DNA from 3 places in the Comamonas sp. CMM03 genome. Region 2 is predicted to be linked to each of the others. Evidence: riboswitches for the same ligand, from Rfam matches in the RefSeq annotation. Region 2 holds a riboswitch; each other region holds the start of a gene.
What was found. A riboswitch is a leader RNA that binds a small molecule or an ion and turns the genes downstream of it on or off. The one in region 2 is predicted to bind cobalamin.

Region 1 (4,666 bases), on a different contig from region 2:
TGACCCTGTCTTTGTCCCTGTCCCATCTGATTTCCATCCAGCCGGTCGAGCGCCTGCAGGAGGTGGACGGTTTTCTGCGCGATGCACGCGTGCAGATGTTCGGTGCGCGCGTGTCTGCCCAGGACACGCCGGCGGATCTGCTGCATTTCGAGCAGGTGTACGGGGGCGGCGGCGGGCAGATGTGGGCGGCCCACGATGCGCAGCGGGGTGTGGTGGGCAGCATTGCCTACCGCCCGTACGACGGCCGGTTTGCGCAACTGGACTTCGGGCCGCTGGCCGTGGTGGAAGTGGTGCGCCTGTTTGTGGCGCCAGTGTGGCGGCGACAGGGCCTGGCGCAGGCCTTGTGGGCCACGCTGCAGGCCCACGCCCGGGCCCACGGGGTGGAGGTGCTGTACCTGCACACCCACCCGTTTTTGCCGGGGCGCTGGAGTTCTGGCAAGGCAAGGGGTTTGCGGTGCTGCAGCGCGAGGCCGACCCGGTCTGGCAGACCATCCACATGCAGTGCCTGCTGCCGCCTGTGCTGCCCACTGCAGCGTCCACTTAGCTGTCCCCGTTGCGCGAAGGGTGTGCTGCCGCTCCTATAATTTGCGCTTTGAACAGGAGCTCTGCATGGCGCATGCCCATGCCGGGTGAAACGGGAAGTCCGGTGACCTTCGCCTTCGGGTGGGAAGCATTCCGGCGCAGCCCCCGCTGCTGTAAGCCTGACCGCCACACGTTGATGCCACTGGGTACGTTACCTGGGAAGGCCGTGTGTGCGGTATGACGGCGAGCCAGAATACCGACCTGTTCGATTGCAGTGGTATGCCACGGGGTGTGGGCTGTTTGCTGACTGGCCCTTTCCACCGCTTTGGCGGTGCGACCCAGGCCTGTCGCACGCATCGCTTCCCCTCCGCATGCTTTTTGTCGCGTGGCGGCTCGGGGAGAGCATGGTTCAACCGTTCACACATCGGCATGCCCGGCGCATGCCTGTCCCAACGTCCGTGCAGGGCGTGCGCATGGCTGCGCGCTGCACTGCGGATGTCTCCATGGCACGGCCTGCCGGGCAGGACCGGCGCATGCACCCCCTGACCTGTGGCCCGCAGCGGTTGTTCGGCCGAGGCCGTGAGCGCCATGGCGGCCAGCCGGTCGCGGGCCCTGCCGCTGCACTGCCCTCACATCGCCCACGCCGCGCACACTGCGCCGGCACCCCCTTCACTGGCAGCGGGCGCTGAGGCCGCAGCTTTCTTTTTCTTCGGAGCACAGGAGTTTCTGACCATGAGTACGCACCACAAGATCCCCGCCACCATCGTTACCGGCTTTCTGGGCAGCGGAAAGACCACGCTGCTGCGCCACATTCTGCAGAACGCCAATGGCCGGCGCATTGCGGTGATCGTCAACGAGTTCGGCGAACTGGGGATCGACGGCGAGATCCTGCGTGGCTGCGGCATCGGCTGTGAAGACGAAACCAATCCGCAAAGCGGTCAGCTCTACGAGCTGGCCAACGGCTGCATGTGCTGCACCGTGCAGGAAGAGTTCTACCCGGTCATGCGCCAGCTGATTGCGCGGCGCGACGATATCGACCACATCCTGATCGAAACCAGTGGCCTGGCCCTGCCCAAGCCCTTGGTGCAGGCATTCAACTGGCCCGAAATCAAGAACGCCTGCACGGTGGACGCCGTGATCACGGTGGTGGATGTGCCGGCGACGGCCGCCGGCCAGTTTGCGGCCAACCCCGCGGCCGTGGATGCCCAGCGCAAGCAGGATCCGAATCTGGACCATGAATCCCCGCTGCACGAGCTGTTTGAAGACCAGCTGATCTCCGCCGACCTGGTGGTGCTGAGCAAGCTGGACCTTGCCAGCGCGCAGGACCGCGCCAAGGTGGAGGCCATCGTGCGGGAAGAGGTGCCGGCCCAGGTGAAGATCGTGGCGGCCGAGCATGGCCAGATCGATCTGGGGGTGGTGCTGGGCCTGTCCAGCGCCTCGGAAGAGAGCATCCATGAGCGGGTGGGCCACCACGAGCATGGCGAAGGCGAGGAACACCACCACGACGCGCACGACCACGATGCCTTCGATTCCGTGGTGATCGAGCTGCCCGAGGTGGATCGGGATGCCCTGCTGGCGTGCCTGGCCGACATCGTGGCCGAGAACACGGTCTACCGCGTCAAGGGCTTTGTGTCCCTGGAAGGCAAGCCCATGCGCCTGGTGGTGCATGGCGTGGGCAAGCGTTTTGACAGCTATTTCGACCGCCGCTGGCGCGACGACGAGGCGCGCAAGACCCATCTGGTCTTCATCGGCCACGATCTGGAAGAGGACCCCATCCGTGCCGCGCTGAATGGTCTGACCGCCGGAGCGCTCTGATGCATTTGCTTGCCGTCCAGCCCGGGGGCTTTGTCGATGACGAAGCCTTTGTCTCCAGCCTGGGCCAGTCGCCGGCCGATGTGGTGGTGCTCAGTGCAGCCGACACCACGCTGGCCTTGCTGGCCGAGGCCTATGCCCAGCTGCAGGCCAGCGCCGCGCAGCAGGGCCTGGGGCCGGGGAGGGACGGCGAGCGTCTGCCGACGGTGCGGCTGGCCAATCTGATGCATCTGCGCCAGCCGGCCTCGGTGGACCTGTACGTCGACGAGGTGCTGCAGCATGCCCGGGTGATTGTGGTCGACCACCTGGGCGGCGAGAGCTACTGGCCCTATGGCACGGAGCGCATCCGCGAGGTGTGCCGCCAGAACGGCATTGTGCTGGTGATGTTTTCCGGGGATACGACGGAAGACCTGAACCTGCTGCAAAAGAGCACGGCCTCCGTGGAGCAATGCCGCAGCATCTGGCGCTATCTGCGCGAAGGCGGGGTGGCCAATGCCCGCGAGATGTTCCGCTATCTGTGGCACAGCTTTCTGCAAGGGGCGCAGCCGGCGCTGGCGCCGCGCCCGCTGCCGTCCGCAGCGGTGTACCACCCCGCGCACGATGCGGCGACGGCCGCGCACTGGCTGGAGCCCGGGCCTTGGCAGTGGCAGGCCGGCGCGCCCGTGGTCATGGTGGTGTTCTACCGCGCCCACCTGCAGTCGGGCAATACGCAGGTGTTTCACCAGCTGTGCCAGCAACTGCTGGCGCAGGGCATGAACCCGCTGCCGCTGGCGCTGCTGTCGCTCAAGGATGCGACCAGCCTGGCCTTGCTGCACCAGCTGTGCGGTGCGCACCAGGTGTCGCTGATTCTGAACACCACGTCGTTTGCGCAGTCGTCGCTGGAAACGCCGGGCGACCATGCGCTGGCGGGCGATATCCCGGTGCTGCAGGTCATCATGTCCGGCAGCAACCAGCAAAGCTGGCTGGACGACGCCCACGGGCTGCAGCCGCGGGACATTGCCATGCACGTGGCCATGCCCGAGGTGGACGGGCGCATCATCACGCGGGCCATCAGTTTCAAAGGGCTGTCGCACCGCAGCGAGCTGACGCAGTCGGATGTGGTGCAGTACCAGGCCCATGCCGAGCGGCTGGATTTTGTGGTGGCGCTGGCGCAGCGTTGGTGCCGTTTGCGGCGCAAAGCCAATCCCGACAAGCGGCTGGCATTGATTCTGGCCAACTACCCCACGCAGGAAGGCCGGCTGGGTAATGGCGTGGGGCTGGATACGCCGGCTTCCGTCATCCACATCCTGCAGGCGCTGCAGCAGCAGGGCTATGTGCTGGACCAGATTCCCGCCGATGGCGATGCCCTGATGCAGCAGCTGCAGCAAGGCATCACCAACGATCCCGATTCCTGGGGTGTGCGGCCGGCGCAGCAGAGCCTGGATCTGGCCGGCTACCAGGCTTTCTTTGCCAGCTTGCCGGCGGAGAACCAGCAGGCCGTGGTGCAGCGCTGGGGCCCGCCCGCGTCCGACCCCATGCTGCGCCAGGGGCGCTTCATGGTGGCGGGCCTGCGTTGCGGCCAGGTGTTTGTGGGTATACAGCCGGCGCGTGGCTACCAGCTGGACCCCATGGCCAGCTACCACGACCCCGATCTGGTGCCGCCGCATTACTACCTGGCCTTCTACCACTGGCTGCGCAGCGCCTGGCAGGCAGATGCCATGGTGCATGTGGGCAAGCACGGCAACCTGGAATGGCTGCCGGGCAAGAGCGTGGCGCTGTCGCAGACCTGCTGGCCTGACCTGGCGTTCGGGCCCATGCCCCACCTGTACCCCTTCATCGTGAACGACCCGGGGGAGGGGGCGCAGGCCAAGCGCCGCGCGCAGGCAGTGATCGTGGACCACCTGATGCCGCCATTGACGCGGGCCGAGAGCTATGGCCCCACGCGCGACCTGGAGCGCATGGTGGACGAGTACTACGAGGCAGTGACGCTGGACCGCCGGCGCGCCCAGCTGCTGCGCCAGCAGATTCTGGCGCACATCGTGCAGCACGATCTGCACCAGGACCTGGGGGTGGCGGCGCCCCGTACCGAGGCGGACGAGCAGCAACTGCTGAACAAGACCGATGCCTATCTGTGCGAGCTCAAGGAAAGCCAGATCCGCGACGGGCTGCATGTCTTCGGCCAGTCCCCGCAGGGGCGCCTGGAGCGGGACACCCTGCTGGCACTGGCCCGCCACCCGGTGGGCAACGGCCAGGGGGCGAACAACAGCCTGATCCGCGCCTTGGCGCACGATCTGCTGCCGGGCACCGCTTTCGATCCGCTGGATGCGGCCTGGGAGCAGCCCTGGACCGGGCC
Region 2 (9,039 bases):
GCACCCCGGCCGAACAGGACGCCCGCGTGCAGGCCATGCTGGAAGCCGTGGGCCTGGGCGAGATGGGGCAGCGCCTGCCCCAGCAACTCAGCGGCGGCCAGCTGCAGCGCGTGGCCATTGCCCGCGCCCTGGTGCACCGCCCGGCCTTGCTGCTGGCCGACGAGCCCACCGGCAACCTGGACCCGGACACGGCCGCCCGCACCATGGACCTGCTCGTGGCCCAGACCCGCGAAGCCGGCGCCAGCCTGGTGCTGGTCACCCACTCCCCGGACGCGGCAGCCCGCGCTGACCGGGTGCTGCGGCTGACGGCCCGGGGCATTGCGGCGGCCTGAACAGCGCCGGACCGCGGGGCCGTGCTAGCGGCGCAGCTTCAACGCGGCGTCCACTTCAAGGTGACAAAGCCGGCACGGCCACGCTGGTTGTAGCCGTAGGCGGTTTCATAGACCTTGTCGGTCAGGTTGGCCACACGGGCCTGCACCGCCCAGTCCTTGGCAAACTGGTATTCGGCGTGCAGGTCCACGGTGGTATAGCTCTTCAAGTCAACCGTACCAACGCCATAGACAGCATCCGTGCGCTTGCCTACGTACAGCGCATTGGCACCCAATTTCCACGCCCCGAGCGTCTTGTTCACAGACAAAGTGGCCTGTGCTTCAGGTAGGCGCCGTGTGATGCGTTCGCCTTCGTTATCGCGCGCATCCAGGTGTTCGTAGGTTGCCGCAAAACGCCAAGTATCGACAGACTTTTGATAGCCCAGCGACCACCCCTTCATGCGGGCCCGGTCCACATTCTCCACCGTGCTGCCCCAAACGATCAAGTTACGCACTTTGTTGTCAAAGTGTGCCAACTTGAATTCGTGACCTGCAAGGTCCCAATTCAGGCCCACTTCCGTGTTCTGCCCTTCCTCTGGCTGAAGGTTGGGATTCCCTCCCCCACCCCACACAGGGTCTGCAGGGTAGTACAGCTGGTTGAATGTAGGTGCATTGATGCTCTTTCCACGCGATGCGTAAGCTCGCAAAGTGGGTAGCACCTGATAGCCATAACCAATACCCCAGGTGTTGTAACTACCAAACTGAGAGTTGTCATCGCGGCGCAGATTGGCTTGCCAGGAATGCGCACTGTGGCTGCCATTCAGGCCTGCATAGGCAGCATTGGTGCTACGTTCGGAGCGGTCGAACTTCGTGGTCGACACAATGCTTTGTTCCAACCTCTCCAGCCCGGCAACAACCAAACCAATCGGTGTTTTGATTTCGTTGCCCCACTTGTACTCATCCTGGGCGGTATTGAAGGTTGAACTGACCAACATGCCCGTAGCGATGCTGCGGTCACGGTTCCACTGCTTGTCCATGGAGCGGGACACGCTCAGCTGGGTTTTCCAGGCCTCGCTCAAAGTGCCCGAGAGCTTGAGTGAACGGGTTCCCGCGTTCGAATCCAGCCACGAATGCGTGGTGCTGCCATTGTCCGATTCGGCATAGCCATCCGCCTGCATCAAATTGGCATCGAGACGCCAGGCGTCATTGAAGGCATATCCGAGTGAAGCTGTCAGCGAAGTCTGGTCAAACTTGTCTGCGTCCCGGTGGTAGTACGCGCTCTTTTCGTTGGTGGAAGAAAAGCCGGGGTCCACCACACGCGCTACATGCAGGCTGTAGTTCCAGCCCTGCTGTGCACCTGCAAAGCCGCCACTGGCATCCTTGTAGCCACCACTGCCCCAGGTCAGCTGCGCATGGGGCACAAAAGCTTGCGTCAACCCTTTTCCCTGTTTGGTAAAAATCTGGATCACCCCGCCAATGGCATCACTGCCATACAGGGCCGATGCCGGGCCGTGCACCACCTCGATGCGCTCAATTTGCTCCAGAGGCAGGCTTGCCAGCGAAGGATCCCCGGCGGTAGCAGACCCAAAACGCACCCCGTCCACCAGCAAAATTACCTGTTTGCTGCCGCGAATCGACACACTTTGCAGGTTGCCACGACCACCGCTGCTGGACATCTGTACGCCGGCAAAGCGCTGCAGCACTTCGGCCAGCGAGCGGCCTGCCGAATTGCTGATCTGCTCTTCGGTGATCACGCGCACATCGGCCAGGGTTTCGTCCAGCGGCGTTTCAGAGCGGGTGGCGGTCACCACCGTGGTGGACAGGGGCACGCTCTGCGCAGCGGCATGCTGGGCCAGGCAGGCCGCGGCCAGGGCCACGGCCGCCAGAGGAAAACGCACGGAAGCGCGCTGGCCTTCCGCTGGGAATGGTTGGAAATTTCGCATGGATGCACACATGGTTGGCACCGGCGTCCCCGCCCGTGCTTCACACAACCAGCAACCCGGGTCTGCATGCACAGCGGCACGCCAGCGGATGCTGGACCTGTTTTGGCCGGTATCCAGACTGGCGCACGGCTTGCCAAGCCTTCCCAGAGCGCATGGCTCCAGTGGCAAGAGATGGCAAGCGGGTCCTGCGGGACCTGTGCGCTCACTGTTGCGGGGGCAGTACATGCTGTGCCAGCGCGGGCGCCGGCGTCCATGTTTCCCGTTTAACCGCAGCGCCAGAACAGCGCTGCAAGCACCAAAACCCCGCATTGTAGGCAGCAGGCTGACACGGGGCTTGTAGGATGGCGAATGCCCTGCCCATGGAACCGTGGGCCGCGCTGGCGTGCCCACCCGCCCTGGCGGCGGTGCACACCGCTGTTTTGCCCTGGAACCTCCGTGCCCGCCTCACCCTCTCTCACCGCTTCTCCGCTGCCGCGCCTGCTGGCCAGTTTTTCGCTGCAGGAGTACCGGCGCCAGCCCTGGCGCAGCCTGACCGCCCTGCTGGCCATTGCGCTGGGCGTGGCCCTGGGTTTTGCGGTGCATGTGATCAACCAGTCGGCGCTGGATGAGTTTTCCCGCGCGGTGCGCAGCGTCAACGGCCAGCCGGATCTGGAATTCCGTGGCATGCGCTCCAGCCTGCCCCAGAGCATTTACCCGCTGATCGCGCTGCGGCCCGAGGTGCAGCATGCCGCGCCGTGGATCGAAGGCACGGTGCAGATCGACAACCCGCCCGCCACAACCGCTGCGTCCGGCCAGGCCCCGCACGCGCCACCGGAACCGCTGTCGCTGCGCCTGTTGGGCGGCGACGCGCTGCAGTCGGCCCCGCTGGCCCCTGCGCTGCAGCCCCGGCTGTTTGCCGGCCAGGACCGGTTGCGGCTGTTCGCACCCGACGCGGTGTTTTTGAACCCGGCGGCACTGCAGGCCCTGGGCCTGGACGAAGCCAGCGCCCCCGGCGCCCTGCTGCCGGTGCGCGTGCACACCCATGCCGTGACGCTGCGCGTGGCCGGCACGGTGGCAGCCGGCGGTGCCCCGCTGGCAGTAATGGACATTGGCGCCGCCCAGGACCTGCTGGGCCAGGACGGCCAGATCCAGCGTGTGGATGTGCTGCTGCGCAGCGGCACCGACCGCAGTGCCTTCACCGCTGCGCTGCGTGCCCTGCCCGGCTGGCCGGCCCAGGTGCTGGTGCAGCAGCCGGGCGGTGAGCAGCAGCGTGCGGCCGAGATGTCACGCGCCTACCGCGTCAACCTGACCGTGCTGGCTCTGGTGGCGCTGTTCACCGGGGCGTTTCTGGTGTTTTCCGTGCTGGCGCTGAGCGTGGCGCGGCGCGCACCGCAACTGGCGCTGCTGGCCGTGCTGGGGCTCACGCCCGCGCAGCGCATGCGCCTGGTGCTGTGGGAAGCCGCCCTGCTGGGCATGGTCGGCAGCGCGGCCGGCATTGCGCTGGGCACCGGACTGGCCTGGCTGGCCCTGCGCATGCTGGGAGGGGACCTGGGCGGCGGCTACTTTGCCGGCGGCCAGCCCCCACTGCTGTGGAGCGCACCGGCCGCCGCCACCTTCTTTGCCCTGGGCCTGGCCGCCACCGTGGCCGGCGCCTGGTGGCCGGCACGCACCGCGCGGGCGCTGCCGCCCGCCGCCACGCTCAAGGGGCTGGGCGCCGTGGGCCAGACGCCTGCGCGCGCCTGGACCGGCCTGGCCCTGGTGGCCGCCAGTGCGCTGCTGGCCAGCGTGCCGCCTATTGGGGGCATTCCCCTGGCCGCCTATGTGGCCGTAGGGCTGATGCTGCTGGGCGGCATGGCACTGCTGCCCTGGCTGCTGGATCGCGTGCTGGGCGGCCTGCAGCAGCTGTGGCCGGGCGCGCTGCGGCAGCCGCTGTCCATGCTGGCGCTGGAACGTGCCCGCCGCATGCGGGCCAGCGCCAGCGTGGCCGTGGGCGGCGTGGTGGCCAGCCTGAGCCTGGCCGTGGCGCTGACGGTGATGGTCACCAGCTTTCGCGGCAGCATGCTGGACTGGCTGGACGCCGTGCTGCCCTCACCGCTGTACCTGCGTGCGGCCGGCGGCTCGTCCAAATCCGATGCGGCACTGCTGCCGCCCGCGCTGCTGCAAGCCGTGCGCGACCTGCCCGGGGTGGAACGCGCCCAGCCGATGCGGGCCACCAGCCTGTGGCTGGACCCGCAGCGCCCGGCCATCAGCCTGCTGCTGCGCCCGCTGCACGGCCCGCAGGCCCAGCAGCTGCCGTGGGTGGGGGCCGCGCCTGCACAGCCCGTTCCGGACAGCATGGTTGCCGTCTACGTGAGCGAGGCCGTGGCCACGCTGTATGGCGTGCAGGCCGGCCAGCCCTGGCCGCTGCTGGACCGTGCGTTCAGCACCGGGCTGGCCGACGGCAGTGCTGCCGGGGCAGACGACCCGGCCACCGTCCCCACGGCCGGCGCAGCGGAAACGCGCTTTTTCATTGCCGGCATCTGGCGCGACTACATCCGCCAGTTCGGCGCGGTGGCCATGGACTGGGGCGACTACCAGCGGCTGACGGGCGATGCCCGCATGTCCGAGCTGTCGCTGTGGCCTGCTGCGGGCGAGGGTCAGGCCACACTGCAGCCGCGCATCGAAGCCGCGCTGGCCCGACTGTCCGGCGGACAGGCACCGCCGCTGGAACTCACCAGCAGCGCCGCGCTGCGCCAGCGCTCGCTGGAGATTTTTGACCGCAGCTTCGCCGTTACCTACTGGCTGCAGGCGGTGGCAATCGGCATCGGGCTGTTCGGCATTGCTGCGAGCTTCAGCGCCCAGGTGCTGGCACGGCGCAAGGAGTTTGGGCTGCTGACCCACCTGGGGCTGACGCGCCGGCAGATCCTCACGGTGGTCGCCGGCGAGGGCGCGGCCTGGACGGCCATGGGCGCACTGGCCGGCACCTTGCTGGGCCTGGGCGTGGCCGCCATCCTGGTGCACGTGGTCAACCCACAAAGCTTTCATTGGACCATGGAGCTGCGCCTGCCCGCCGGGCGCCTGCTGGCCCTGGCCTGTGCCGTGGTGCTGGCCGGCACGCTGACGGCCTGGTGGGCCGGCCGCCAGGCCACCGGAGAGGACGCGGTGCTGGCGGTGAAGGAAGACTGGTAATGGCGGCATGGCGCCTGCGGCGGCGGCACACTGCCACCGCGTGCCACCGCGTGCCACCCGCCATTCCCGCCATTCCCGCCCTTCCCGACGTGCCCGCCATGCGGCCCTGGCCATTGGTCGGCCCGGCTACGTTCTGTCATACCTGCATTGGCGCCGCTGCCGTACAACCGCTGTCTAACCACCGGAGGCATGCATGCAAGTCCAGACCTATCTTCTGTTCCAGGGCCGCTGCGAAGAGGCCCTGAACTTTTACCGCGATGCGATTGGGGCGACCATCCAGGCGCTGATGCGCTACAGCGAAAGCCCGGAGCCGCCGCCGCCCGAATGCACACCCGCACGGCCCGACATGGTGATGCACGCCAGCCTGCAGGTGGGCGAGACCCTGATCATGGCCAGCGACGACCCCAGCCCCGGCATCCGCCTCTTTACCGGCTTCAGCCTGACCTTGAACTGCACCGATGCCGCCGAGGCGCGCAAGCACTTTGATGCGCTGTCCGCCCAGGGAGAGGTCACCATGCCGCTGGGGCCGACGTTTTTCTCCCCGTCCTTCGGCATGCTGAAAGACCGTTTCGGCGTGCCCTGGATGGTGATCGTGGTGCAGGAACAGGCAGGCTGCGGCGCCACCTAGGCAAGCCTTTGCCCACCGGGTGACACCGCGGCATGCAAAAGGCGCCTGGCATGGCTGCGCAGGCGCCTGGGGTGGGTGGCGATAGGGCGGAGGTAGGCCGCCGCCAGGCCTGGGGGCCAGGTGGACTGGGTGCGCCCTAGACCTTGGTCACCGGCTTCGCGAGCGCCACGCCGGGGGCGGCTGCCGCCTGCGACGGCTTGGCCGGTGCCAGCAACGGGGCCTTGGTGCCCGCTGCCGCACGGGCCTGTTCGCGCGCCTTGCGGCGCTGGAAGCGCAGCAATTCCTTGTCGTTGCGGCGGATGTGCAGCGAAAGCCAGTCCCGCAGCACGGCAGACAGCTGCGCCGCCACGGTGATGCTGCCGGCCTGCAGTTTTTTTTCCAGGTCCCACAGCTGGTCCATGAAATGGTTGTGCCCGACCTTGTGGTTCTCCAGATCGGGGAAGCCCATCTGCGCCATCAGGTTCTCTTCATTGCGCAAATGGTCCTGGGTGCTGGTGATGACGCGGTGCAGGATGGACGCCACCACCGCCCGGCCCTGGCCTTCGCGGGTGGCGGTGTGCAGTTCATTGACCAGATCCACCAGCAGGCGGTGGTCTGCATCGATGGGGCCGCCATCGATCACCATGTCATCGGCCCACTCGAAATACGCCATCGCTCAGGCCTCCAGCGCCGGCACCACCGGGCGCATGCCCAGCGCGGGCGCGCTGCGCTGCACCAGCACGGCATCGGCCTTGAACACGCTGATGGCCTGCACCAGGGCCTGGGCCTGGCCTTCCAGCGACTGGGCGGCGGCAGCGGATTCCTCCACCAGGGCCGCGTTGGACTGGGTGACCTGGTCCATCTGCATCATGGCCTGGTTGATCTGCTCGATGCCATGGGTCTGGTCTTCGCTGGCCTCGCTGATCTCGTTCATGATGTCCGCCACCCGGCGCACGCTGACCACGATCTCGTCCATGGTGCTGCCGGCTTTCTCCACCAGCGTGCAGCCGTTGCTGACGTTGCTGACCGACTCGTCGATCAGGCCCTTGATCTCCTTGGCGGCTTCCGCGCTGCGGCCGGCCAGGGAACGCACTTCGGATGCCACCACGGCAAAGCCGCGGCCCTGCTCGCCGGCGCGTGCGGCTTCCACGGCGGCGTTCAGCGCCAGGATATTGGTCTGGAAGGCAATGCTGTCGATGATGCCGATGATGTCGGCGATCTTGCGCGACGAGGTGTTGATGGCTTCCATGGTGTGCACCACGTCGCCTACCACCTGGCCGCCGCGCACGGCCACCTGCGAAGCGGTCTCGGCCAGCTGGGCCGCCTGGCGGCCGTTGGCGTAGTTCTGGCCCACGGTGCCGGCCAGCTCCTGCATGGCGGCCGTAGTCTGCTCCAGCGCACTGGCCTGCTCTTCGGTGCGGCCGGACAGGTCCAGGTTACCGGTGGCGATCTGCGACGTGGCGGTGGCGATTGCGTCGCTGCCGTTGCGCACTTCGGTCACGATGCCCGACAGGCTGTGGTTCATGGTCTGCAGCGCCTGCAGCAACTGGCCGGTTTCGTCGGTGGTGCGCACGGTGATGCGGCTGTTCAGGTCGCCGGAGGCCACGGCCTGGGCCACCTGCACCGCTTCGCCCAGCGGCCGCACGATGGCACGGGTGATGCGCCACGCCAGAAACAGGCCCAGGCACATGGCGCCAAAGCCGATCACCGACACCCACAGGCGGGCGGATTCGGTGTCCTCGGTGGCCTTGTGGCCGGCGTCCACCACCAGCTGCTTTTCAATCACGGCCAGCGCGTCGGCGTTCTGCTGCACCAACCCCAGCTGGACCAGGGTGGTGCCCAGCATCTCCTGGCGGGCGGCATCTTCCTGGCCGGCGTCCAGCAGTTCATAGAAGCGCTTTTGCGATTCCACATACAGGCCGCGTGCAGCTTCGGCCTTCTTCAGCAGCTCGCGCGCTTCGGGGCGCTTGACCTGTTCGCTGAGCAGCTTGAAGGCGGCGATGAAGCGCTCACGGCCTTCGGTGATCTCGTTGCGCAGCGCCTGGCGCTCGGCCGGCGCGCTGACCAGTTGCTGCACGGTACGCCGGCCGTTGGCCAGGGCGATGCTGCTGAGGGTGTTGGCCGCTTCGGTCTTGACCCATTCCACCTCGATGATGTCGCGCGTGGTGTGGGTCACGCCGGTCAGGCGCACCACCGACACCACGATGATGATGAACATCAGCACATTGATCGTAAAAAAAGCCAAACCCAGCTTGGCACCGATGCGCAGGCCACGGCCTGTCGACAAAAAATGAGGAAGTGACATGAAAAGCGTGAGGAGGAAAAACAAGAAATCCGCAGACCACCCTGCAGAGGTGCGCGATTGATACACGAAGTTACGAACCAACTTCTGATCCAGCGCAAACCTGCAAGCTTTTCACCCCATCCCAGGGGGAACCGCCCGCCCAGCGGTCGTTACCAAGGCCTTCCGGTGCGCCCTGGTGGGGCTGTCTGCGCGGCCTGCGCGCTGTGTCAAACCCGTGCCGTGCGCAGGGGCCGCTACCATGGACCCGGAGACTGGATGGCAGACCCTGCGGCCTCTGCGCCCCCCGTGCCACCGCACGGCAGTGCCTATCCACCCCATCCCATCCGCCAGCGCGCCCCCGCGCCGCGGCCAACCCATTCCCTCTTCAGGAGCCTTCCATGTTGCGACGCCTGCTTTTCACCACCGCCACCCTGCTCTGCCTGGGCCTGAGCGCCTGCGGCGGCACCATGCCCAGTGCCTCCGGCAGCTCCGGAAGTTCGGGCAGCGGCATCACCGTGTTCGGCGACATCGACGCCAACGTCAGCCACACCCGCTGACTTCGTTTGTCCCCGCAAGCCCTGCCGGCCTGCACGGGACCGGGCGCGCTGCACAATCCCTGCTTTCATGTGGATGAGGCAAGTGATGCAGATTTCTGAGCAATGGGTGTTGGTGACCGGCGGTGCCCGCGGTCTGGGTGCACATATCAGCCGCGCCGTCGCGCGCGAAGGCGCGGGCGTGGTGATCAACTAC
Region 3 (9,039 bases), on a different contig from region 2:
CCTGGTGGGGACCATGAATCCGGAAGAGGGCCAGCTGCGGCCGCAGCTGCTGGACCGCTTCGGGTTGTTCGTGCGGCTGGAGAATGTGCCCAGTGCCGCGGTGCGCAAGGCCATTGTCAAGACGCGCATGGCCTTCGATGCCGATCCGCAGGCCTTTGTGGAGCAGCACGCTGCGGCGCAATCCGATCTGGCGCAGCGGGTGAAGCTGGCGCGCGAGCGCGTGGCGGCTGTGGCGTGGACCGATGCCGTGCACGACGATGTCGCCCAGCGCTGCCAGGACGCCGGGGTGGAAGGGGTGCGGGCGGATCTGGTGATGCTGCGCGCGGCGCGGGCGCATGCGGCGCTGCACGGCCGCGGTGCCGTCACGCCGGCGGACGTGCAGGCGGTGGCGGAACTGGCGCTGGCGCACCGGCGCACCCAGGCTGCACCGGCTGAGCCGCCCGCGTCGGGTGAGCCGGCGCAGCAGCCGGAACAGCAGCCGAGTTCCGAGGAACAGACGCCACCTCCAGCCCCGCCGCCAACCGGTGGGGCGCAGGGGGCAGGTACCCCGTCCGGCCAGTCCGGGCATGGGCCGGCACCATCGGCGAATACATTGCCGGACCATGCCGCCCCGGCCGATGCCTGGGGCGCCATGCCGCCACCCCAGCTGGTGGCGATGAAGGCGGTCAAGTCGCTGAAGCCTTTGCTGCCAAAAAAAGCCTGACGCGCTCCGCTGTGGCGGGACTGGCCGGAAAGGCCAAGGCGGGGCGCGGTGGCAATACCTCTCGCAAGGGCCGGCTGAACGGGGCGGCAGGGCGGCGCCTGGACTGGGTGTCCACGCTGGCGTCCAAGGGCCGCGGGGCGCTGCGGCCCGAACACCTGCGTTTTCGCCCGCGGCCTGTGGGGAGCAAGACCCTGCACCTGGTCTTGCTGGATCTGTCGGCGTCCATGCTGCGCGGTGAAAAGCTGGCCTGGGCCAAAGGGTGCTTGCTGGCTCTGACCGAGCAGTTCTACCGCGATCGCGACCATATGGCGGTGATCGGATTTGCGGGCGAGCAGGCACGGTGGCTGCAGTCCCCGGCGAAAGCCGGGGCTTTCAATGCCGGCTGGATTGCGCCCTTGCGCGGCGGTGGCGGAACGCCGATCCAGCCCGCTGTCGACGCCGTGGAGGGTGCGCTGCGGCGCTGCCCGCCCGGCACCCGGGCCACGGTCTGGCTGCTGACGGACGGACGCTTTGATCCGCTGCCGGTGCGCCCCGAGGGGGTGGACCGTTGCTGCATCATCGACTTTGAAAATGATGCGGTGGCGCTGGGGCGGTGCCAGCGGCTGGCGGCGATGTGGTGCGGGGAGTGGGTGCGGGCGGAGCTTTTTGCCACTGCCGGCTGAGTGCAGTGGGCACCCAGGCAGGCGTGCCACGGCTTTTTCAGCCCCGCTGTGCTGGTCACCGTGCCGCTCACTGCGCTGTCCGCTGCGGCAGGCTGCATGCCGCAGAGCGGCGGAAAAAAGCGGTGATTTGCTGCGTTGCATCAGTGGCGGCCGATACTGGGGTGGAGTTTTCGGATCGGGCGCGGGATGGGGGCAGATATCGCGTAAAATTCGCGCTGATCCCAGGTGTTTCGCCGCGCACTGCGCGCAAGGAAATGAAACGAGAAGCAGGTGCGTGGTTCGCCACCATTCCTGCACTGCACCCGCAACGGTAATCAGAGAGAGGGGACGCCCGTCATTGCTTGCAGCAATGACAGCCACTGCGCAAGCGGGAAGGCGCGTCCAGCGATCAACTCCACGAGTTGAGCTCTGTAAGTCCGGAGACCGGCCTGGCGTGAACAAGGCGCAGCGGGAGTGCATGTGGCTTGATGGGCTCGCATCTTCGCGCCGCCAATCGCTTCCATCTTCCATCCCCCCTGCAAGTTTCAATCGTCCGGCCCGGGTATCGGCCTGACCGACTGCGGATACAGCATGGCGCGAGAGGCTCTGGGTTTGACGGTGTGGGCAGCGGCTCTGGATGGGGGCGCTGCGCACCATGGCTGATTCCATCAAGGTCCAGGGCTGGTGTCCCACGGCATGGAAACCCATGCGGTCGGAAGATGGATGGATTGTCCGGGTGCGCCCGGTCTGTGCCTCCATCAACGCGGAGCAGTGGGCCGCACTGGCGGCTTTGGCACTGTCCCTGGCGCACCCCCAGATCGAGCTGACCCGGCTGGGCAATGTGCAGCTGCGCGGGGTGGCGGATGCGGACCTGCCTGCGTTGCTGTCGCAGCTGGTGGCGGCGCGGCTGATTCCGGCGGATGCGGATGCCGATCTGGCGCCGCCCGTGCATTGCACCCCTTTTTACACGGTCCATGACCGCACCCACCAGCTCGCCGCGCTATTGGGCCGTGCGGTGGTGGAGCGCTTGTGCCCCAGTGCGCTGGAGCGCCAGGGCATGGCTGCGCTGCCCAGCAAGTTCGGCTTGCTGGTGGATGATGCAGCGCGCAGCCTGGGCGGCGTGGCCTCTGATCTGCGGGTTTGGGCGGATGCGGACGGCGGCTATGGCCTGGCATTGGGCGAGGCCGGTGACTGGTACCGCTTTGGCGATGTGCAGCAGCTGGTTGATGCCGCGATCCACATTGCCGCCTGGTTCGCCCGCGCGCGGATGGCCGTTTCCGGTACACCGCCGACTCGCCTGCAGGCGCTGCTGCCGTCTTTGCCGCTGGATACGCTATTGCAGGATGCGGTGCCCCAGGGCGCGCAGCCGCCCGCTGCAGCACCGGTGCTGCCGGGTCAGCTGGCGCAAGGCTGGGTGCTGGGGGCTCCGCTGGGGCGCATCGATGCCCTGGCGATGCAGGCGCTGGCGGCCAGCCTGCCGGCCGACACGGAAATCCGCGTCACGCCCTGGCGTTCGCTGCTGCTGATGTCGGCGGATGCGCCGGCGCGGGTGGCCCGCCTGGATGCACGGCACTGGATGAGCGATGCAGCGGATGCACGCCTGCGGGTGTCGGCCTGCACCGGAAGCCCGCGCTGTGCGCAGGCCCATGTGCCGGCCCAGGACATGGCGCTGCAACTGGCGCCCCATGTGCCTGAGCGCGGGCATCTGCACGTCAGCGGCTGCGCCAAGTTCTGCGCGCTGTCGTCCGATGCCACCTCACTGATCTTTGCCAGCACGTCCGCACCGGACGCGGTCTGGCTCCATGCAGGCGCTGCCGGGCAGCCCGGCTGCCCAACGGTCCGGCTCCCTTACCGGGCCGGATCGGCACTGCCTGCAGAACTCCCCACACTACTTCATGACCTACCACTATGAAATGCACGGTGAAGAGATTTACCGGCAATCGTTTCGCATCATCCGCAGCGAGGCCGATCTGGCCCGCTTCACGCCCCTGGAGGAGCGGGTGGCCTGCCGCATGATCCATGCCGCAGGCATGGTGAGCCTGGCACAGGACATCCATTTCTCCGCAGATTTTGCGCAGGCCGCAGAAGCAGCCCTGCAGCGCGGCGCCCCGATTCTGTGCGATGCGCGCATGGTCAGCGAAGGCATCACGCGCAAGCGCCTGCCTGCCGACAACGCCATCATCTGCACCTTGCAGGATGCCCGCACGCCCGGGCTGGCCCAGGCCATGGGCAATACCCGCAGTGCCGCCGCGCTGGAGCTGTGGCGCGAACACCTGGACGGTGCGGTGGTGGCCATCGGCAACGCGCCGACCGCGCTGTTCCACCTGCTGAACATGCTGGAGGACCCGGCATGCCCGCGCCCGGCCGCCATCATCGGCTGCCCCGTGGGCTTTGTCGGTGCCGCCGAGTCCAAGGATGCGCTGCGTGCATGGGGGCAGATTCCTTTCGCCATTGTGCAGGGGCGTCTGGGCGGATCGGCCATCACGGTGGCTGCAGTCAATGCGCTGGCGACGTCGGTGGAGTGAGGAACGTATGAACAGCGGCAAAATTATCTGCGTGGGCCTGGGCCCCGGTGATCCGGACATGATGAGCGTGAAGGCGGACCGTCTGCTGCGCAATGCGCGCCATGTCGCGTATTTCCGCAAGCGCGGCCACCCGGGCAAGGCCCGGCAGCTGGTCAACGGCATGCTGCACGCCGAGGTCACGGAGTACCCGATGGAGTACCCGCTGACCACCGAGATCCCGCACGACGACCCGCGCTATGTCGCGCAGCTGTCGGATTTCTATCTGGGCTGGCAAGCGCGCCTGACCGAGCTGGCGCGCGGCGAGGATGTGATCGTGTTGTGCGAGGGCGATCCGTTCTTCTACGGCTCCTTCATGCACCTGTATGTGCGCCTGCAGCAGGAAGGGGTGGTGCCGGTCGAGGTGCTGCCCGGCATCCCCGGCATGGTGGGCTGCTGGCATGCCACGGGCATGCCCATGACCTGGGGCGACGATGTGATGAGCGTGCTGCCGGCCACCTTGGCCGACGAGCCGCTGCGCGCCCACATGGCCCGCTCGGATGCGCTGGTGATCATGAAGGTCGGCCGCCATCTGGGCCGCATCCGTTCGCTGCTGACGGAGCAGGGCAAGCTGGACCAGGCGTGGCTGGTGATCAACGGAACCATGAGCGACGAGCAGGTGATGCCGCTGCGCGATGCGCCGGAGCGCTGCCCGTATTTTGCGATTGTGATCGTGCACGGCAATGGCCGCCGCCCCGCCAATGACATGTGAGCGCAGCCGCATGGACATGGACACCACACAGAACGCGGTCAAGGGCGCCATCACGGGGCAGCTGTGCGTGCTGGGCCTGGGGCCCGGCGACGCGGCGCTGCTGACGGAGCAGGCCCGGCAGTCGATTGCCGGCGCCAGCGATGCTTTTGGCTATTTTCCTTATGTGGAACGGCTGAGCGGGCTGGAGCATTTGCGCCTGCATGCCAGCGACAACCGGGAAGAACTGGACCGCGCCCGCCAGGCGCTGAATGTGGCGGCCGAGGGCCGGAAGGTGCTGATGCTCTCGTCCGGCGACCCTGGCGTGTTTGCCATGGCCAGTGCCGTGTTCGAGGTGCTGGAGGGCGCCAGCCCGCAGGAGCAGCTGCGCTGGAAGGCCGTGGAGGTGGACGTGCAGCCCGGCATCACGGCCATGCTGGCGGCGGCCGCGAGATTGGGTGCTCCGCTGGGCCATGATTTCTGCACCATCAATCTGTCGGACAACCTCAAGCCAGCCGAAGTGATCGAGCGCCGGATCCGGCTTGCGGCACAGGCCGACTTTGCCATGGCGTTCTACAACCCCTGTTCCAAGTCGCGGCCCCAGGGCTTTGTGCGCGCTTTGAATGTCCTGACCGCGCACTGCGAACCCGAGCGCCTGATCTGCTTTGCCCGCAATGTCAGCCGGCCGGACGAGACCCTGCGGGTGTGCCAGTTGCAGCAGGTGACGCCGCACATGGCGGACATGCGCACGGTCGTCATCGTGGGCAACAGCCTGACCCGTCAGGTGGGCCGGCATGTCTACACGCCGCGCAGCTATGGAGCGCCTGCGCATGGCTGAAGGCGGTGCCCGCCGCTCAGCGCTGGCCGGCCAGCCAGTCCATGGCCTGCTGCGGGGTCTGGCACTGCGTGCGAGCGGGCAGCAGCGGGCGGTCCACCATGACCACGGGGATCTGCAGCGCGCGGGCGGCTTCGATCTTGGCGTAGGTATCGGCGCCGCCGGCGTTCTTGCTGACGATGCAGTCGACGGCATGGTGCCGGAGCAGGGCGATTTCGTCGGCCAGCGCAAAAGGGCCGCGCGCCACCACCAGTTCGTAACTGGCGGCGGGCAGGGGCAGGGCCTCCTCGGGGCGGTCGACCACCCGCAGCACAAAGCGGTGTGCGCTGGCCTGGCCGGCAAAGGCGGCCAGCTGCTTGCGGCCGATGGCCAGAAACACATTGCGGCACTGCGGTGGCAATGCCTGGGCCGCGGCCGCCATGTCGGCCACCGGTGTCCACCGGTCCTGGGGCTGGGCAGACCAGGCGGGGCGCTCCATCGACAGCAGGGGAATGCCTGCCGCCGTGCAGGCGGCCAGGGCGTTGCGGCTCATCTGCGCGGCAAACGGGTGGGTGGCATCGATCACATGGCTGATGCGGTGCTGCTGCAGGTAATCCACCAGGCCCTGGACGCCGCCAAAACCGCCCACGCGGGTGGGCAGGGGAGCGGTGCGCCGCGTCAGCGTGGCGCCGGCGTAGGAGTAGACGGCCGGAATGCCCGCTGCATGCAGCAGGGTGGACAGTGTGTAGGCATCAAAAGTGCCGCCTAACAGGAGAACTTGGGTCATGGCCTATCCGTGGCTTTCGATTATCGGGATTCATCCCTCGGGCCTGCAGAGCCTGAGCGCTGCGGCCGTGCAGGACCTGGAGCAGGCTGCGGTGGTGTTCGGCAGCCCGCGGCATCTGGCGCTGGCCCAGGTGGGGGAGCGTGGCCGCGCATGGCCGGTTCCGTTCAGCGTGGAGCCTTTGCTGCAGCTGCGCGGTCAACAGAAGGTCGCCATGCTGGTGTCGGGGGATCCGTTTCACTTTGGCGGCGGGGCTTCGGTGGCCAGGCACCTGGAACGCGGCGAGTGGCGCAACCATCCGCAGCCGTCGACATTTTCGTGGATTTCGGGCGAGCTCGGCTGGTCGCAGGAGCAGGTGCATTGCCTGGGCCTGCATGCCCGCAGCCTGGAGACTCTGACGCCGCTGCTGGCGCAGGGCGAACGTTTCATCTGCCTGCTGCGGGATGCGCCGGCGGCGCACCGCCTGGCCGCCTGGCTGACCGGGCAGGACTGGGGCGAGAGCCCCCTGTGGCTGGTGTCGAATGCCGGCAGCGAGGCACAGACGGTGTGCACTGGCAAGGCCAGCGAGCTGGCGCAGCAAATGCTGGAGCAGCCGGTGGTGGCGCCCGTGGCGGCCGCCTTCGAGGCCCGTGGCGGGCAGGGCCTGCCGCAGGTGGCCGGCCGCGCGTGCGATGCGTTTGCGCATGACGGGCAGATCACCAAAAGCCCGGTGCGGGCCATGACGCTGGCGGCCCTGGCCCCGCGCAAGGGGGAGTGCCTGTGGGACCTGGGGGCCGGATCGGGTTCGGTCGCCGTGGAATGGTGTCTGGCCGGTGGCACGGCCGTGTGTGTGGAGCAGCATGCCGGGCGGGTGGCCAATATTGCCCACAACGCCGCACGCTATGCCGTGGCATTGCAGGTGGTGCAGGGGGATTCCCTGGCCGTGCTGGCCACATTGCAGCCCCAGCCGCAGGCCGTGTTTGTCGGTGGCGGCTTCTCCCTGGCGCTTTTCCAGGCGCTGCGGGCGCGACTGGACCATCCCTGGCGTCTGGTGGTGAATGCCGTGGCGCTGGAAACCCAGGCCTTGCTGATGGAGCTGCACCGCAGCCATGGCGGTCAGCTGTTGCAGCTGCAATGGAGCGAGGCCCGGCCGCTGGGAAGCATGCAGTCCTGGAATGCAGCGCGGCCGCTGGTGCAGTGGTCATGGAGCTGCCCGTGACACACGCGATCCACGGGGCGCATGTGCCCCTCGCCACCCACTGGTTCCTGGGCTGGGGCTTCACGTCCGATGCCCAGCCGCAGTCGTTTGCCAGCTGCTGGGAGCAGGTGGCGCTGCCGCTGCCGGCACAAGGCATTTGCTGTGCGGTGCTGAAGACCCGGCTGGCCACCCCCGCCTGGCAGGCTTTGCAGCGCTGGATGGCCGGCTGCTGGCCGCAGGTGCAGTGGCTGGTGGTGGACGCCGCCGAGATTGCACACATCACCACACCGTCGGTGTCGCAGCGCGTGGCGCAGCGTTTTGGCACCGGCAGTGTGTCCGAAGCCCTGGCCCTGCATGCCGCGCAAACCCATGCCGTACCCGCCCGGGGCAAAGCTGCCGCAGGCGGTTTGCTGGTGCCCCGCCTGGTTTCCGAAGACCGTTGCGCCACGCTGGCGATTGCCGCAGGCTGCCTGTCTTCCCCTCCTTTCCCAACCGGAGTTCATTCTTGACAGTTCACTTTATCGGCGCCGGTCCTGGCGCTGCCGATCTGATTACCGTGCGCGGGCGCGATCTGCTGGCGTCCTGCCCGGTCTGCCTGTATGCGGGTTCGCTGGTGCCGACCGAGCTGCTGGCGCATTGCCCGCCAGGGGTGCGCCTGGTCAATACGGCGCCACTGTCGCTGGAAGAGATCGTGGCCGAAATGCAGCAGGCGCATGCGCAAGGGCAGGATGTGGCGCGCCTGCATTCGGGCGACCTGAGCATCTGGTCGGCCATGGGCGAGCAGTTGCGCAGCCTGCGGGCGCTGGAGATTCCCTACACCGTCACACCCGGCGTACCGGCCTTCAGTGCGGTGGCGGCTGCATTGGAAGCGGAGCTGACCTTGCCGGGGTCCTGCCAGTCGGTGGTGCTGACGCGCACCTCGGGCCGGGCGTCGAGCATGCCCAGCGGCGAAACGCTGGCGGCCTTTGCGGCCACGGGCGCCGTGCTGGCGATCCACCTGTCGGTGCATGTGGCCGAGGAGGTGCAGCAGGAACTGCTGCAGCACTATGGCGCGGACTGCCCGGCGGCCATTGTGTGGCGCGCTTCCTGGCCGGACGAGCTGGTTGTGCGCACCCGGGTGGGCGAACTGGCCGCGGCGGCACAGAGCAATGCCCTGCAGCGCAGCGCGCTGATGCTGGTGGGCCCCACCCTGAGCCAGCAGGATTTTGGCCTGAGCCGCCTATATGCCAATGATTACGACCGCCGTTACCGCCCGCGCGGCGATGAGCCCCGCTTTCCGGCGGGCACCGAGGGGGCCTGATGCTGCAGCTGTTTCTGGTGGGCATCGGCACGGGCAACCCCGGGCATCTGACGCGTGAAGCGGAACATGCGATCCGCGGGGCCGATCTGATTCTGCTGCCGCACAAGGAAGACAACAAGGCCGAGCTGGCCCAGGTGCGCCTGGCGCTGCTGCAGGATCTGTCCGTCAGTGACGCGCGCATAGCGCACTTCGACATGCCGCTGCGCCGGCAGCAGGGTGATGACTACGGCAGCCAGGTGGACGAGTGGCACGACGCGATTGCCCGGCGCTGGCAGGACTGCCTGCATGCCCATCTGCCCTCGGGCACGGGCCGCGTGGCCTTGCTGGTCTGGGGGGATCCTGCGCTGTATGACAGCACGCTGCGGATTGCG

Region 1: linked by a shared signal. The riboswitch ahead of cobW (cobalamin biosynthesis protein CobW) and the one ahead of KW830_RS16140 (TonB-dependent receptor domain-containing protein) in region 2 are both predicted to bind cobalamin.
Region 3: linked by a shared signal. The riboswitch ahead of KW830_RS03855 (nitrite reductase) and the one ahead of KW830_RS16140 (TonB-dependent receptor domain-containing protein) in region 2 are both predicted to bind cobalamin.

What each region holds. Positions count from the first base shown of each region.
Region 1 is NZ_JAHUXB010000001.1:848,557-853,222, forward strand. Features, by position in the region: gene KW830_RS03830 (GNAT family N-acetyltransferase) at 1-584, shown strand, start outside; cobalamin riboswitch at 582-802, shown strand; gene cobW (cobalamin biosynthesis protein CobW) at 1,255-2,337, shown strand; gene cobN (cobaltochelatase subunit CobN) at 2,337-4,666, shown strand, end outside.
Region 2 is NZ_JAHUXB010000004.1:493,313-502,351, reverse strand. Features, by position in the region: gene KW830_RS16145 (ABC transporter ATP-binding protein) at 1-332, shown strand, start outside; gene KW830_RS16140 (TonB-dependent receptor domain-containing protein) at 371-2,263, opposite strand; cobalamin riboswitch at 2,338-2,566, opposite strand; gene KW830_RS16135 (ABC transporter permease) at 2,720-5,398, shown strand; gene KW830_RS16130 (VOC family protein) at 5,592-6,026, shown strand; gene KW830_RS16125 (bacteriohemerythrin) at 6,163-6,678, opposite strand; gene KW830_RS21475 (methyl-accepting chemotaxis protein) at 6,682-8,310, opposite strand; gene KW830_RS16115 (hypothetical protein) at 8,688-8,846, shown strand; gene KW830_RS16110 (3-oxoacyl-ACP reductase) at 8,932-9,039, shown strand, end outside.
Region 3 is NZ_JAHUXB010000001.1:855,184-864,222, forward strand. Features, by position in the region: gene KW830_RS03845 (ATP-binding protein) at 1-703, shown strand, start outside; gene KW830_RS03850 (VWA domain-containing protein) at 880-1,365, shown strand; cobalamin riboswitch at 1,572-1,812, shown strand; gene KW830_RS03855 (nitrite reductase) at 2,000-3,256, shown strand; gene KW830_RS03860 (precorrin-8X methylmutase) at 3,240-3,869, shown strand; gene cobI (precorrin-2 C(20)-methyltransferase) at 3,877-4,617, shown strand; gene cobJ (precorrin-3B C(17)-methyltransferase) at 4,634-5,431, shown strand; gene KW830_RS03875 (cobalt-precorrin-6A reductase) at 5,448-6,194, opposite strand; gene cbiT (precorrin-6Y C5,15-methyltransferase (decarboxylating) subunit CbiT) at 6,193-7,389, shown strand; gene KW830_RS03885 (cobalamin biosynthesis protein) at 7,386-7,877, shown strand; gene cobM (precorrin-4 C(11)-methyltransferase) at 7,874-8,668, shown strand; gene cobF (precorrin-6A synthase (deacetylating)) at 8,668-9,039, shown strand, end outside.